One region of the Streptomyces sp. NPDC059788 genome, then DNA from elsewhere that is predicted to be linked to it. Evidence: riboswitches for the same ligand, from Rfam matches in the RefSeq annotation. Region 1 holds a riboswitch; the other holds the start of a gene.
What was found. Region 1 has a riboswitch for cyclic di-AMP ahead of ACFV57_RS41835 (transglycosylase family protein). Riboswitches for the same ligand answer to the same signal wherever they lie in the genome.

Region 1 (4,406 bases):
CGGGCCGGGGCGCCGGTCTTGATCTGGCCGCAGTTGGTGGCGACGGCCAGGTCGGCGATGGTGACGTCCTCGGTCTCGCCGGAGCGGTGCGACATCATGCACTTGAAGCCGTTGCGCTGGGCCAGCTCGACGGCGTCCAGGGTCTCGGTCAGCGAGCCGATCTGGTTGACCTTGACGAGCAGGGCGTTGGCCGAGTTCTCCTCGATGCCGCGGGCCAGGCGCTCGGGGTTGGTGACGAACAGGTCGTCGCCGACGAGCTGCACCTTGCCGCCCAGGCGCTCGGTGATGACGTTCCAGCCGGCCCAGTCGTCCTCGAACAGCGGGTCCTCGATGGAGACCAGCGGGTAGGCGTCGACGAGCTCCTCGTAGTACGAGGTCATCTGCTCGGCGGTGCGCTGCTGGCCCTCGAACTCGTAGCCGCCGTCCTTGTAGAACTCGGAGGCGGCGACGTCCAGCGCGAGCGCGATGTCCTGGCCGGGGGTGTAACCGGCTTCCTTGATCGCTTCGAGGATCAGGTCCAGGGCCTCGCGGTTGGAGCCGAGGTTGGGGGCGAAGCCGCCCTCGTCGCCCAGGCCGGTGGCCAGGCCCTTGCTCTTGAGGACCTTCTTGAGGGTGTGGTAGACCTCGGCGCCCCAGCGCAGCGCCTCGGAGAAGGACTCCGCGCCGATCGGGGCGATCATGAATTCCTGGATGTCCACGTTGGAGTCGGCGTGCGAGCCGCCGTTCAGGATGTTCATCATCGGGACCGGCAGCACGTGGGCGTTCGGGCCGCCGAGGTAGCGGAACAGCGGCAGGTCGCTGGCCTCGGAGGCGGCGTGCGCGACGGCCAGGGAGACGCCGAGGATGGCGTTGGCGCCGAGCGAGCCCTTGTTGTCGGTGGCGTCCAGGTCGAACATGGCCTGGTCGATCAGGCGCTGCTCGGTGGCGTCGTAGCCGACGAGCTCCGGGCCGATCTGCTCGATGACCGCGAGGACGGCCTTCTCCACGCCCTTGCCCTGGTAGCGGGCCGGGTCACCGTCGCGCAGCTCGACGGCCTCGAAGGCGCCGGTCGAGGCGCCGGACGGGACGGCGGCACGGCCGGTGCTGCCGTCGTCGAGGCCGACCTCGACCTCGACCGTGGGATTGCCTCGCGAGTCGAGAATCTCGCGAGCTACGACGACGTCGATGGACGGCACGTTGTCTCCTTCATGGGTGTCTGGAGTTCTGCAGCACGAGCCTAACGGCCTCCGGGGGTTCCGCTTGCCGCCAGCCCGGCCCATGGGACGAATACACCCGCAAAGGCCCTGTTCACATGAGGTGCGGGCGCTTGTTCGCTGTACGGGGAAGTGGGCGAGTGGGCGAGTGGGCGAGTGGGGGCGGCGGGCGGAGCCGGGGCCCGGTGGCCGGGCGGTCCGCGGGGGAAACACGGGGGGAACACGGGGGAAAGGGAGAAGCCCCGCCGCGGCGCGTGCGGGGGACAGGCGCCGTGGCGGGGCGGTCTCACGGGAAGAGCGGATTCCCGGGACGAGCGGGCCCCGGGGAGCCGGGCTGCCCGTACGTACCGCCGTACGTACGGATCGCCGCGGTCACCCGGGGTCCGTCAGGGTTTCAGCGGGCTCAGACGGCCAGCTTCTGACCCGGGAAGATCAGGTTGGGGTTGCCGCCGATGACGGACTTGTTGTTCGCGTAGACCGACTTCCAGTTCTTGCCGTGGGAAGCGGCGATCTTGGCGAGGGTGTCACCGGACTTGACGGTGTAGTTGCCCTCCGGGTTCGACTTCGGGGTCGACTTCTTCTGGGGGGCCGGGGTCTTGCGGGCCAGGTCCTCGCCCTGCTTGCGGGCCTCGGAGCGCGAGGTGCCCTGCGGGGCGGAGTAGGAGCGCTCCGACTTGTAGGACTTGTGCGACTTGTGCGAGCTGCCGCCCTGCGAGGAGCCGCCGTCGGCCTTGGCGTTCGCGTTGCCCTGGCCGAGGTGGCCGCCGGCGCAGGTCCAGGCACCCGGGCCCTGGATGGCGAGCAGGCGCTCGGCCGCGGCGATCTGCTGGCTCTTGCTGGCCATGTCGGCGCGCGGGGCGTACTGGGTACCGCCGGCGGCGGCCCAGCTGGAGTTCGTGAACTGCAGGCCACCGTAGTAGCCGTTACCGGTGTTGATCGACCAGTTGCCACCGGACTCGCACTGGGCGACGGCGTCCCAGTTGTTGCCCGCGGCGGAGGCAGAGGTGGCGCCCATCAGCGGGACGGCCACAGCGGCACCGGCGACGCCCGCCAGCGTGGCGACGCGGACGGCCTTGGAGGGACGACGGTGCTTGCCCTTGGAGTTCAGCATGGTTGTTCCTCACCGACGCCTGCGAGGTGAGCTGTCGGGTTCGGGCCATGTGAGTTGCCCGGCCGTGTGTGCTTCACACATGGCTTCACCCCAAGCCGGTTGGACCCGCTTTCGCGGGCGGGGCCGGCGCTTACCTTGGGTCCCCCGCTCCTGCCTTCGGCGCTCTCGCGTCGTGTGTCCTTCGGCCACCGGCAGGATTCGGCGTGTGGTCGAAGGGCCCGCTTTGGCGAGCGATGAAGACGGTAAACACGAACACCCCGCTGGTTCAAACCCCTACATCTGAGGCCAGTTGGCCCCCAGACATCACAGGATCATCACATTTCCGCAGGTCGTCGCAGGTTTGGAAACAACGGACGGGACGGACGGGACGCCCACGAACGAGATCCATGTCTCACTTTCACCAAAGCGGGCAAATCCCCACGAAATACCTCGATCAGTGGTCGAGGTCGAGCCGCTGACCAGGGTGGATAAGGTCCGGATCGCCCCCGATGACGCCTTTGTTGGCCTCGTAGAGCGCCGGCCAGCCCCCGGAGACCCCGCGGTCCTCGGCGATCGCTGACAGGTTGTCACCGGGCCGCACGGTGTAGTCGCCCGGCGCGCCCGGGTCCGTACGGTGCGCGTCCCCGCCCCGCGAGGGGTGCCCCCCGCCGGACCGGCCCGCGTCGCCCGCCTCACCGGCGCCCGTGCCGGGCCGCCCCGCGTCGCCGGGCTCACCGCGGTGCTTGCCCTGGGACGGGGGCGCGGTGGGGGTCGTGGAGGCGCCGTCGCCCGGCGTGGCCGGGTCGGCGGGCCGCGACGGTTCCTGCGTGCCGCCCGTACCGGACGGGTCCGGCGTACGGGACGGGTCCGGCTTGCCCGCCGGGTCGGTGGGCGACGGCTTCGGCTTCGGGGTGGCCGTGCCGCCGGGCTCCGGCGTCCCGGACGGGTCCGACGGCCCGGAGGAGGGCGACGGAGAAGAAGGGGAGGACGGGGACGAGGGGGACGGGGACGGCGTGGAGCGGCCGGGCGCCGGGGTCGGCGTCGGCGTGCCGCCCGGGTCGACGTCCGGCCCGCTGCCGCCCTGCTTGAGTCCCGCGTTCACCGCGCAGCTCGGCCACGCGTCGGGGCCGCGCGCGGCCAGGATCGATTCGGCGACGGCTATCTGCTGCGAGCGGCTGGCCAGGTCGGGGCGCGAGGCGTACGACGGGCCGCCGTGGCGGTCCCACATCTCCTGGGTCAGCTGCAGCCCGCCGTAGAACCCGTTGCCGGCGTTGGCGCTCCACACGCCGCTGCTCTCGCACTGCGCGACACGGTCCCAGGTGGCGGTGTCGGCGGCGTCGGCGCTGCTCGCGGCGAGCAGGGGCATGGCGAGGGCGCCGCCGGCGACTCCCGCCGTGACGAAGATGGCCGGAGCCTGTCGGGGGCGTCGGTGACGGCCGTTCCCGGATCGCATGGCGTTGCCTTTCGAGCGGCGGTTGAGTTGTCGTCGAGAGGCCGAAACCGTCGGTCGCGTGGCCTGTTCGCCACCACGCCGCCCGCCCCGGCCTTTCAAACGGATGAAGGTAGCGGTGCCGCCCGCCCGTCACAAGCCGGTGTAGCGGAGATCACGCTCAGGTCACGGCCTGATGTGACGTGAGGTACGGACGGCCTTGAGGTCACCCGCGTACGGGCGTGAACTCCACCGGCAGGGCCCGCAGCCCGCGCATGATCAGCCCGCCGCGCCAGCGCAGCTCGTCCGGTTCCGCGCCGAGCCGGAGGTCCGGGAGGCGGGTCAGCAGGGTCGCTATCGCGGTCTGTCCTTCGAGACGGGCCAGCGGCGCGCCCAGGCAGTAGTGGATGCCGTGGCCGTATCCGAGGTGCTGGTTGTCGCGGCGGGACAGGTCCAGTACGTCGGGGCCGGAGAAGCGCTGCGGGTCGCGGTCGGCGGCGGCCAGCACGACCAGGACCGGGTCGCCCTCGGCGATCCGCTGCCCGCCGAGGGTCAGATCCCGGGTGGCGAAGCGCCAGGTGGCCAGCTCGACCGGGCCGTCGTAGCGCAGCAGCTCCTCCACGCCGGTGGCGAGCAGCTCCTCGTCGCCCTCTGCGGCGGCCTTCTGGAGCAGTTCCCGCTGGTCGGGGTGGCG
Region 2 (4,406 bases), on a different contig from region 1:
AGGAGGCGGCCCAGTGAGCGACGCCGTCAGCAACCCGATGACCTTCCACCCGCAGCCGTCCGGCGGCGAGCCCAAGCCGTGGGCCTTCCCGGCCCCCGAGCGCGGGCAGCTCCCGAACGGCCTCACGGTCCTGCGCAGCCACCGTCCCGGCCAGCAGGTCGTCGCCGTCGAGATCGACATCGTCGCGCCGCTGGAGGCCGAGCCGGCCGGTCTGGACGGCGTCGCCACGATCATGGCGCGCGCCCTGTCCGAGGGCACCGACAAGCACGACGCCGAGCAGTTCGCCGCCGAGCTGGAGCGCTGCGGCGCCACCCTGGACGCGCACGCCGACCACCCCGGCGTCCGCGTCTCCCTGGAGGTCCCGGCCTCCCGGCTGGCCAAGGCGCTCGGCCTGCTCGCCGACGCCCTGCGCGCCCCGGCCTTCCCGGACGGCGAGGTCGAGCGCCTGGTGCGCAACCGCCTCGACGAGATCCCGCACGAGCTGGCCAACCCGGCCCGGCGCGCCGCGATGGCCCTGTCCAAGGAGCTGTTCCCGGCCGACTCCCGGATGTCGCGGCCGCGCCAGGGCAGCGAGGAGACCGTCGCCGGTATCGACGCGGCGGCCGTCCGTGCCTTCTACGAGGCCCATGTGCGCCCCGCCACGGCCACCGCCGTCGTCGTCGGCGACTTCACCGGCGTCGACCTGGACGCGGCCCTCGCGGAGACCCTCGGCGCCTGGACGGGTTCGCCCGCCGAGCCGGTGAAGGCCTCCCCGATCACCGCCGACGACACCGGCCGCGTCGTGATCGTCGACCGCCCCGGCGCCGTACAGACCCAGCTGCTGATCGGCCGCATCGGCGCCGACCGGCACGACCGCGTCTGGCCCGCCCAGGTGCTCGGCACGTACTGCCTGGGCGGCACCCTCACCTCCCGCCTGGACCGGGTGCTGCGCGAGGAGAAGGGCTACACCTACGGGGTGCGGTCCTTCGGTCAGGTGCTGCGCTCCTCGGCCGACGGCGACGGCGCCGCGATGCTCGCCATCAGCGGCTCGGTGGACACCGCCTCGACCGGCCCGGCGCTGGACGACCTGTGGAAGGTGCTGCGCACCCTCGTGGCGGAGGGCCTGACGGACGCCGAGCGCGACGTGGCCGTGCAGAACCTGGTCGGGGTCGCGCCCCTGAAGTACGAGACCGCCGCGGCCGTCGCGGGCACCCTCGCCGACCAGGTCGAGCAGCAGCTCCCGGACGACTACCAGGCCCGGCTGTACGAGCGGCTGGCGCAGACCGGCACGGTCGAGGCGACCGCCGCCGCCGTCAACGCCTTCCCGGTCGACCGGCTGGTGACGGTCCTGGTGGGCGACGCCGCCGAGATCGAGGAGCCCGTCAAGGCGCTCGGCATCGGCGAGGTGACGGTCGTCAAGGGCTGACGGAGCGTCGGCGGCGCGGGCCGCCGGGGGTCGGCGGACCGTGACCCGCTGAGGTGACGAGCCGTCACAAAAGGGATCCAGTGGTGCGTGCGCGCCACTGGATCTTCTTTATGTCCCAATTGTTGGGGGTGGTTGCGCGGTGCCCCTGTGGCGTACGTCATAAAACCCCGGTTCTGTTTGCCGTTCGAAAGTGGCCCCGTTTAGCGTCGATCCGGCTGTCCGCAGGATCACCGCCGCAACCGCGGCACGGGCAGTCATCGCCGAGTCCCCGTACGGCGCGAGCCAGGGGAGCCGGGGACCCATGTCCCTTGGGGTGAATCGGGCGCCTTCCCGGAGGTGCCCGTAGGAGACCTTCCTGCTCCGAACCCGTCAGCTAACCCGGTAGGCGAGAGGGAAGGAAAGGACACAGCCAGCCCATGGCGTTCACCCGTGCCACCGGGAAGCACCGTGGTCCGAGCCGCAGCGCGCGGACGACCCGTAACCTCGCCGGCATAGCCACGCTCGCCGCGTCCGGCGTCATCGCCTCCGTCGCCTCCCCGGCCCTGGCGGCCGGCAACGCGGACGACGCGGGCAACCACGACACCGGCCTCCACCACGCCGTCGTCCTCGGCGACGAGCTCGCCGAGCAGATCGAGGCGCAGGCCGACGCGCAGCAGGAGGCCGCCGAGGCCGCCGCCGCGCAGGCCAAGGCCGAGGCCGAGGCGCGTCAGCAGGCCGAGGAGTCCAGGCGCCAGGCCGAGGCGGAGGCGAAGAAGGAGCGGGAGGCCAAGGAGCGCGCCGCGCGCGAGGCCGAGCGCAAGCGCCTGCTGACCTACGTCGCGCCCGTCGACGGCTCCTACGTCTCCACCAGCTACAAGGCCTCCAGCGGCCTGTGGTCCTCCGGCAGCCACACCGGCGTCGACTTCCACGCCGCCTCCGGGACCACCGTCCACGCCGTGGGCTCCGGCACCGTCGTCGAGACCGGCTGGGGCGGCGCGTACGGGAACAACGTCGTGATCAAGATGAACGACGGCACCTACACCCAGTACGGCCACCTGTCGTCCATCAGCGTCTCGGTCGGCCAGACCGTCACCCCGGGCCAGCAGATCGCCCTGTCGGGCAGCACCGGCAACACCACCGGCCCGCACCTGCACTTCGAGGCCCGTACCTCCGCCGAGTACGGCTCGGACATCGACCCGGTCGCGTACCTGCGCTCGCACGGCGTGAACGTCTGACGCACACCCCGTCCCCCGTACGACGCCCCGGCCCTTACGGCCGGGGCGTCTGCGCATCCGGGGGCCGCTCCGCGTCGCCGCCCCGCGCACGCCTGGCCAAAAATATCCACGAATACGCCACGGCCGTCGGAAATTCCGTGCCCGTCGAATAGAGTCACGTCGAATGCCGCCGCCCGGTGGCATTTCCGGATGTTTCCAGGGGATTACGGCGGAGGCACGGACGATGCGAGGCCACATTTCCGCGCACGTGGTGTGCACGGCGATCCGCGACGACATCGTATCCGGCGCGCTCGCGCCGGGCAGCCGGCTGATCGAGGAGCTGCTGGCCCGCCGTTACGGGGTCTCCCGGGTCCCCGTGCGCGAGGCGCTGCGCACGCTGCAGTCCGAGGGCTTCGTCACCATCCGGCACCACGCGGGTGCCTGCGTGGCCGAGCCCACCGAGCGCGAGGCGGCCGACCTTTTGGACATCCGGGGGCTGCTGGAGCCGCTGGGCGCCGCGCGCGCCGCCACCCGGCGCACCGCGGGGCACCTGAAGGTGCTGCGCGGCGTCGTACGGCTGGGCCGGGAGCGGGCCCGGCACGGCCAGCGGTCCGAACTGCGCCAACTCGACGGGTGGTTCCACGAGACGCTCGCCCAGGCGTCCGGCAGCGCCAGCCTGGCGGCCCTGCTCACCCAGCTGCGGCGCAAGATCGACTGGATGTACGCGGTCGAACTGCCGGCCCGCGACGAGCGGTCGTGGGAGGAGCACGGGGCGGTGCTGGACGCGGTGAGCCGCGGGGACGCCGAGCGGGCCCGCGCCCTGATGGCGGCGCACATCGAGCGCTCGCGCCCGGCGTACCGGCTGCGCCCGGTGGTCCCCGGCCCGGCGGTGAGGGATTCGAAACAGACCGTAAACACGGCGCACGACCAGAATTAACGGGGGCGCCGTATACAAGCGGTGGGCGGATTCAGTGAAATGCGATGGAAAGCGGCGGGGGAGCGGCGGGAAGCGTCGCGCGTGCCGAGAATGCGGGGAGCGGCGCGGGAATGCGGCGGCGGAGCGCTGTGAATTGTCCGGCCGCGCTGAATTGTCCGGCCGCGCCGGCGAAGTTCCTGCTTTCCGGCAGGTCCGCCCATTCTGCCGGCGGGCACAAAAATGCGGCCCCGCCCGGCGCCGGAATCCCGGTCACCGCGGCGGAGCCGCGAGCACACTGACCCGCGCGGCGGTTCAGACGGTCTCCGGGAGCTCCTCAAGGCCCTCGGCGACCAGCTTCGCGAGGCGGTCGAGCGCGGCGTCGGCGCCCTCGGCGTCGGAGGCCAGCACGATCTCCTCGCCGCCCTGGGCGCCCAGGCCCAGCACGGCCAGCATGGAGGCCGCGTTGACCGGGTTGCCGTCGGCCTTGGCGATCGTCACGGGCACCCCGGCGGCGGTGGCCGCACGGACGAAGATCGAGGCGGGGCGGGCGTGCAGACCCTCGGCCCAACCGACATTGACGCGGCGCTCAGCCATGGTGTTGCCCTTCAAGTCGTAACGGTTGTCTAGACCAGTGTCTCATGGTGCCGGGAGTGCTCCGGCAGGCCGCGACGGCCTCGGCGACGGCCTCGGCGACGGCCCCGCGCGACGGCCCCGCGCGACGGCCCCGCGCGACGGCCCCGCGCGACGGCGCCCCGAGCCGGCCGTCGGCACGCTACCCGCAGGTCACGGCCGCGCGGCCGGACCGTCCGCCATCCGGGACCCGGCGATCACGTCCCAGCCTGCCCCGGCCCGTACGGCCACGCACACCGAGCCGGTTGTCGGTGGCGGGTCG

Region 2: it holds a riboswitch for cyclic di-AMP, as region 1 does, so the genes downstream of both, ACFV57_RS22275 (M23 family metallopeptidase) here and ACFV57_RS41835 (transglycosylase family protein) in region 1, are expected to answer to the same signal.

What each region holds. Positions count from the first base shown of each region.
Region 1 covers NZ_JBHWHY010000092.1:6,376-10,781, forward strand. Annotated here, with positions in the region: gene eno (phosphopyruvate hydratase) at 1-1,175, opposite strand, end outside; gene ACFV57_RS41835 (transglycosylase family protein) at 1,597-2,304, opposite strand; cyclic di-AMP (ydaO/yuaA leader) riboswitch at 2,306-2,476, opposite strand; gene ACFV57_RS41840 (transglycosylase family protein) at 2,738-3,736, opposite strand; gene ACFV57_RS41845 (cytochrome P450) at 3,939-4,406, opposite strand, start outside.
Region 2 covers NZ_JBHWHY010000025.1:10,496-14,901, reverse strand. Annotated here, with positions in the region: gene ACFV57_RS22285 (M16 family metallopeptidase) at 1-17, shown strand, start outside; gene ACFV57_RS22280 (M16 family metallopeptidase) at 38-1,405, shown strand; cyclic di-AMP (ydaO/yuaA leader) riboswitch at 1,654-1,808, shown strand; gene ACFV57_RS22275 (M23 family metallopeptidase) at 1,822-2,619, shown strand; gene ACFV57_RS22270 (GntR family transcriptional regulator) at 2,843-3,535, shown strand; gene ACFV57_RS22265 (HPr family phosphocarrier protein) at 3,827-4,108, opposite strand.